DNA from 2 places in the Kribbella sp. NPDC049174 genome. Region 2 is predicted to be linked to the other one. Evidence: riboswitches for the same ligand, from Rfam matches in the RefSeq annotation. Region 2 holds a riboswitch; the other holds the start of a gene.

Region 1 (3,403 bases), on a different contig from region 2:
ACGACAGTTGCGGCCGGGTGGTGCCGGAGTTGAACAGCGTCGGCGTCGACGACATGAAGCGGAACGAGCTGAGCAGCTCGTAGAACTGGATCGCCCGTGCCTCCCGGTCGTCCTCGCGCAGCGCCATCCCCATCGCCACCCGGAGGAAGAACGCCTGCGGCAGCTCGTACCGGACCTTGTCGATGTGCAGCAGATAGCGGTCGTAGAGGGTCTGCAGGCCGAGGAACGCGAAGTCGAGATCCCGCTCGGGCCGGATCGCCGCCGCGAGCCTGGTCAGGTCGAAGTCGGCCAGCTCCGGGTCGAGCTGACCGGCCTCGATCCCGGTCCGGACGTACTCCGGGAAGTACGCCGGGTACGCCGCGGTCATGTCGGCCTGGCTGGCCTGACGCGGCTCACCGTGGACCCGGCCGAGCGTCTCGCGGCGGATCTGGTCCAGCAGCAGGCGGGACGCGGCGAAGCTGTACTGCGGCTCGGTCTCCACGTAGCTCCGGGCGGCCATCACCAGCGCGAGCTCCACCTCGTGCTGCGCGATGCCGTCGTAGCAGGAGCCGAGCGTCTCGTCGAGGATCAGCTCGGGATCGACGGAGTCGAGGCCGTCGGCCGCCTCGGCGACGATCACGCGCAGGCGGTCGACATCCAGCGGCGCGGTGCTGCCGTCGGCCGCGCGGACGCTGATCGCGGGCTTCTCGGTGACGCCGGCGGGGTCGGCGGGCGTGCGGGCCTTGGTGCGCTCCTCGCGGTAGAGGACGTACGCGCGGGCGACCTGGTGCTCACCGGCGCGCATCAGCGCCAGCTCGACCTGGTCCTGGATGTCCTCGACCTGGACGCTGCGACGGGCATCACCTCGGCTGGTGAGGGCGTCGACGACCCGGCCGGTCAGGTCGGTCACGAGGTCCCGGACCCGGTGCGTGGCGCCGGCCTCGGCGCCCTCGACGGCAAGGAACGCCTTGGTCATGGCGACCGAGATCTTGGCTTGGTCGAACGCGGTGCTGCTGCCGTCGCGGCGGACGACGGTCAGTTGGCTGTGTTGATTGGCCGGGGCGGGTTGATCGGCCGGCACGGCAGCCGCCGATCGGGATGACGAAGCGATGGTCACAGATGCTCATTCCACGCGAGTTCGGAGGACCGTGGACGCTCGTGGAGAGGAAGCATGACGGGACAGCCAGCACCGGCCGGGATTGCTGCTGCCACGCCCTGCGACCCGCCCTCGAGGTCTCGGACCGCGTGCACCGGCGGTGCACGCGCCGGTGGCAGGTATCCGGACTCGCGGAAGGCTTCCGCTCACCGTTGCGGGGCAGCTCCGGAGTCGCACCGGATTCCCCTGTTGCCTCGGAACGGTCCGCCGTGTCAGCCGGCCGCTCCGAACCACCAGCAGTAGCGATGCTAGGTGGCCGGACCTAGATCTTGTGGTAGCGCCACGCCGCATGTCGCACATGTTGTGGTTCTCACGCGGCGGCCGCAGAAAGATCTTGTAGCGTCATGATCTCGGAGCCGTGGTGGATGAGCTCGCGGTTGAGGCGCAGGACGACGTGACCGAACGGCTCGCCGGCGTCGAGCTCGGTCGCCTGGCTGAGGCCGACGGTCATCACCTGATCCTCGTCCAGCGCGGCGATCGAGTCCTGCCAGGCGTCCACCCAGTGCGCCAGCCAGGCGACGGCGTCCCGCGCGTTGCCGTGCAGGGTGATGTCGGCACGCCCTTGGCGGCGCTCGCCGAAGGTCCACTCCCAGCGCTCGAAGAACTGCTCGGTCAGGTGCGCGATCAGCCACGCGATCGTGCGCGGCCCGCGGTGGTCGGGCTCATCGGGCCACTGGGCGACCCACTCCCCGGAGCCGAGTGACCGGAACCGGCCGGCGTAGTGGCGCCGGACGACGGTCAGCGCCTCGCCGCTCGGCTGCCAGAAGTACTGCTCGTCGGTCAGCTCGGCGAGCCGGCCGGACAACACCATCCAGCTGAAGCCGAGCTGGCCGCGGACCATCGCCATCGCCGATGGGCGGTACAGGATGTCCCAGTCGAACGGCTCCGGCATCACGTTTCCTCACGCTCCCCGTCGGATTTTGCGGCAAGATCGAACATGTGTTCGAATTATTGTCCGACGGGAGGAGAAAGTCAATGTGCACGGTGTGTCGGTTCTGGCCTCGACGGTACTGGTCTGGTAGGCGGTTCGATCCTGGTATCGGCCGCCGGGCTGGCGAACCGTCGTTCCAGCAGGGTGAAGGCGTCGATCAGTTCGGGCGCCTCGTAGACGCGGTTCCGGCGGCCGTCGGTGACCTCGCGCAGGATGCGCGCCTCGACCAAGCGAGCGAGCGCCTGGTTGGCGGCCTGTTGCGATCGGTCGATCAGCCGGGCCGCGCCGGCCAGGGTGAGTACGGGTGCGGCGGGGAGCGTGTCGATCAGCAGTTCCACGGCCGAGCCGGCCCGGACCGGTGCGGCACGCTCACGCCAGTCGGTCTTGAGATCGGCCGCGGCTCGTTCGAATCGGGCTGCCTCCGCGGTCGCATGACTGCAGGCGGCGGCGAACATGAGCAGCCACTGGTTGGCCGCCGTGCGGGCGCGCGGGCTGGTCGGCTTGCCAGTGTGCCTGAAGGCGGTGAGTGCTTCGACGTACTGGGTCGCGTGGGTTGCGAGCGACAGCGACACCGGCGGGACGGTCCGCTCGACCAGGCCCTCCGCACGCAGGATCAGGTGGATCAGCGCCCGGCCGGTCCGACCGTTGCCGTCGGCAAAGGGATGGATCGTCTCGAACTGTGCGTGCGCGATCGCGGTCTTCGCCAGCACCGGCAGGCGGGACTCGCGGACGAACGTCATCAGGTCGGTCAGGAGCTCGGGGATCAGCTGCGCCGGCGGTGGGACGTAGTACGCCTCGGCGGGGGAGCGGCCGCCGATCCAGTTCTGCAGGTAGCGGACCTCGCCGCCGAAGTCCGGGTTCGGCGAGTGCGTCATCAGCCGGCGGTGGGCCTCGAGCAGATGCCCGACCTCGAGTTTGTCGCCGGCCTGGACGGACTCGGTCACCCACGTCATCGCGTCGACCGCGCCGAGCACCTCTTCGGCGGTCACATCACGCTGCCGCTCCCGCAACACCTCCGCCTTCAGCAGTCGCCGCGCCCCGACCACCAACCCTTCGATCTGCGAGGACCCGACCGCCTCGGCCCGCAGCAGCAGTCGTGCCAGTGCCTCACTGTTCGTGAGTACGGCGGCGGTCGCATCAAGCCGACCGAGATCGCCGGCCGCATCCTCCAGCGCGGCCAGCACGTCGTCACTCAGGTCGAACACCCGGCCGACCAGCGGATCCGGGAAGTACAGCTCGTACGACCCGCCCAGCCGCTCCGCCCGGGTGAACCCGTCCGGATGCCCAGGCCACCGATGCAACTCCGCCCGCGCCATGATCAAATCCCTTCCTTGCTC
Region 2 (3,403 bases):
CGCTCCTGGCGGCGGTAGAGGATCGCCCGCTCGGAGTTCCAGGAGCCGAAGACCGCCGCGATCGCGAGGTCCATCTGGGACCGCGGGTCCTGCGGGAACTCCCGGTCGGTGTGCTCGTGCACGGCGTGCTTGAACGTCTCGACGAGTGCCTTCAGGTCGTCGGCGTCCAGGTCGAGATCACTGCGCGCCCCCTTCGCCTCCTTGGCCGCATCCAGCGCCTGCTCGAAGACCTCACCGTCCATCCCGAGCACGGTCTTGCCGAACATCTGGATGAGTCGCCGGTACGCGTCCCAGGCGAACCGCGGGTTCCCGGACTGATGGGCCAGACCGTTGACCGAGTCGTCGTTCAGGCCGACGTTGAGGACCGTCTCCATCATGCCCGGCATCGACGCCGCCGCACCGGATCGGACCGATACCAGCAGCGGGTCGTCGGCCTGGCCGAGCTTCTTGCCCATCTTCTGCTGCAGCACGTCGACATGGTGGTCGATCTCGTCGGCCAGCTCCGGCGGGACCGCTCCGGTCCGCAGGTAGACCTTGCAGGCCTCGGTGGTGATGGTGAAACCGGGCGGCACGGGAAGGCCGAGATTCGTCATCTCGGCCAGGTTCGCCCCCTTTCCGCCGAGTAGCTCCTTCATGTCCTTGTTGCCTTCGGCGAAGTCGTAGACGAGTTTCGACACGATCACTCCCTGGGTTGCAGGCGGTGTTTGCGGCGCGGTGAGATGGCCCGCTCGGCCCATCGACTCCGGTGGCGGGGGCGTGTTTTCAGAGTAAGCCCAAAAACCAGTCCAGTTGAACACTGGTCTCACGATGTCGACGTGACCCTGCCCACAGGTCGAAGGCCGGAAAACCCTTCCCTGGTTGACAACGCGAGACAATCACCACGTTTGACGTCGATTCGCAGTAACCGCGGTTCAGTCGCCTTTCAGTTGGGTATCGGAGTGCTTCCGGGTGTCCACTGGGTGGGCTTTTTCTCGGACAGCGGCGGCCGTGAGCGGAAGCGGATACGCTCGGCGGTACCGACGGTTCGCCTGGCACACGCGGTACGTGCCGGGCGAGGCAAGAGGGAACCCGGTGTGAATCCGGGACTGCCCCGCAGCGGTGAACGGGAACGACCGCCGTCAACAGCACTGGACACCTCGTCCGGGAAGCGACGGCCAGTAGGACCACCGGCCAGTGGCCGGCTCGCCCGTGAGTCCGAAGACCTGCCGCCGGTCCGCGCCCCATCCGGTGCGCGGAGGATCGGTGGTCTCGTGGGAGGACCCGTCCGGCGTCCTCGCGACCCCGCCGATCCATCGGCACGCTCGCGAGGAGAGAGACGTGAACACAACAGTGCTGGGCTACCCGCGCATCGGTGCGGCCCGCGAACTCAAGCACGCCGTCGAGAAGTACTGGTCCGGCAGCAGTGACGCCACCGAACTGGAGGCGACCGCCCGCCGACTCCGGGCCGGCACCTGGCGCGACCTGGCCGGCCTCGACGTCGTCCCCGGCAACACGTTCTCGTACTACGACCAGATGCTCGACCACGTCGAGCTGTTCGGCGCCGTCCCGGAACGCTTCCGCGCACTGGGCCTGTCCAGCCTCGACACGTACTTCGCGATGGCCCGCGGCCGCGACGGCGTCGTACCGCTCGAACTGACCAAGTGGTTCGACACGAACTACCACTACCTCGTCCCGGAGCTGGACAAGAGCACGGTCTTCCGGCTGAACCCGGCCAAGCTCGTCACCGAACTCGCCGAAGCACGCGACCTCGGTGTCGAACTGCGCCCGGTCCTGATCGGGCCGCTCACCTTCTTGTTGCTCTCCAAGTCGCAGGACTGCGAGCCGTTGAGCCTGCTGGACCAACTCGTCGAGGTGTACGCCGAGTTGCTCGGCCGACTCGACGTCGACTGGGTCCAGCTCGACGAGCCGGCTCTGGTCCAGGACCGCACCCCGGCCGAGCTCGACGCGCTCCGGCGTACCTACGACAAGCTCGCGGCACTCACCGACCGCCCACGCCTCCTGGTGGCCACGTACTTCGGCGACCCGGGTCCAGCGCTACCTGTGCTGGCCTCCACGGACGTGGACGGTCTAGCCGTGGACCTGGTCTCCGCACCCGGTCTCATCCCGCAGGTCGCCGCACTGCCGTCGCTGCGACGCAAGACCGTCGTCGCGGGCGTGGTCGACGGCAGGAATGTCTGGCGCACCCCACTGGGCGATGCACTCTCCACCTGCACCACTCTGCTCGGCTCTGTCGGCCGACTCGAGGTCTCCACCGCCTGCTCGCTCCTGCACGTGCCGTACGACATGGAGGTCGAGGACGAGCTGGATCCGCGAGTGCGCGAGCGCCTCGCGTTCGCCCGTCAGAAGGTCGACGAAGTCATCCTGCTCGGGCGTGCGTTGAGCTCTGCCGAGGGTGTCGACGTCGACCTCGCCAAGCCGGCAGGTGGCCCGGTGAAGGAGTCCGACCTGGTCCGCGACCAGGCCGTCCGGGACCGCGTCGCCGCAATCCGCCCCGACGACAGGCAACGCCCGCCGTACGACGAACGCCGCGAAGCGCAACGATCACTGGGACTGCCGCTGCTCACCACCACGACCATCGGGTCGTTCCCGCAGACCGCCGACCTCCGCCGTACCCGGGCCGACCTACGAGCCGGCCGGATCGACGAGGCCACCTACGACGAGCGGATCCGGGCCGAGATCGCCGATGTGATCCGGCTGCAGGAGGACCTCGGTCTGGACGTCCTGGTCCACGGTGAGCCCGAGCGCAACGACATGGTTCAGTACTTCGCCGAGCGGCTCGACGGCTTCGCCACCACCCGACTCGGCTGGGTCCAGTCGTACGGCAGCCGGTGTGTCCGCCCGCCGATCCTGTACGGCGAGGTGTCGCGGCCGACCGCGATGACCGTGCCGTGGACGTCGTACGCCCAGTCCCTCACCATCCGACCGGTGAAGGGCATGCTGACCGGGCCGGTGACGATGCTGGCGTGGTCGTTCGTCCGCGACGACCAGCCGTTGCCGGTGACCGCGGACCAGGTCGCGCTGGCGTTGCGCGACGAGGTCGCCGATCTCGTCGCGTCCGGGACCAGGATCATCCAGGTCGACGAACCGGCTCTGCGCGAGCTGCTCCCGGTGCGCGAGGCTGATCGGAAGGCGTACCTCGACTGGTCGGTCGGCGCGTTCCGCCTGGCCACCGGTGGCGCGCCCGCAGCGGTCCAGGTGCACACGCATCTGTGCTACTCGGAGTTCGGCGCGGTCATCACCGGGATCGACGGGCTGGACGCGGACGTCACCACGATCGAGGCGGCGCGGTCGCGGATGGAGGTGCTTGCGGATCTGGCCGCCGTCGGCTTCCGGCGCGAGGTCGGGCCCGGCGTCTACGACATCCACTCACCGCGGGTGCCGAGCCTCGAGGAACTCACCGTGC

The links. A riboswitch is a leader RNA that binds a small molecule or an ion and turns the genes downstream of it on or off. The one in region 2 is predicted to bind cobalamin.
Region 1: another riboswitch for cobalamin. It lies ahead of ACGFIF_RS23175 (ribonucleoside-diphosphate reductase subunit alpha); the one in region 2 lies ahead of metE (5-methyltetrahydropteroyltriglutamate--homocysteine S-methyltransferase).

The regions. Positions count from the first base shown of each region.
Region 1 covers NZ_JBICSZ010000004.1:227,200-230,602, reverse strand. The annotation lists gene ACGFIF_RS23175 (ribonucleoside-diphosphate reductase subunit alpha) at 1-1,096, opposite strand, end outside; cobalamin riboswitch at 1,232-1,385, opposite strand; gene ACGFIF_RS23170 (DinB family protein) at 1,446-2,027, opposite strand; gene ACGFIF_RS23165 (Fic family protein) at 2,108-3,382, opposite strand.
Region 2 covers NZ_JBICSZ010000001.1:257,442-260,844, reverse strand. The annotation lists gene ppdK (pyruvate, phosphate dikinase) at 1-680, opposite strand, end outside; cobalamin riboswitch at 1,022-1,225, shown strand; gene metE (5-methyltetrahydropteroyltriglutamate--homocysteine S-methyltransferase) at 1,318-3,403, shown strand, end outside.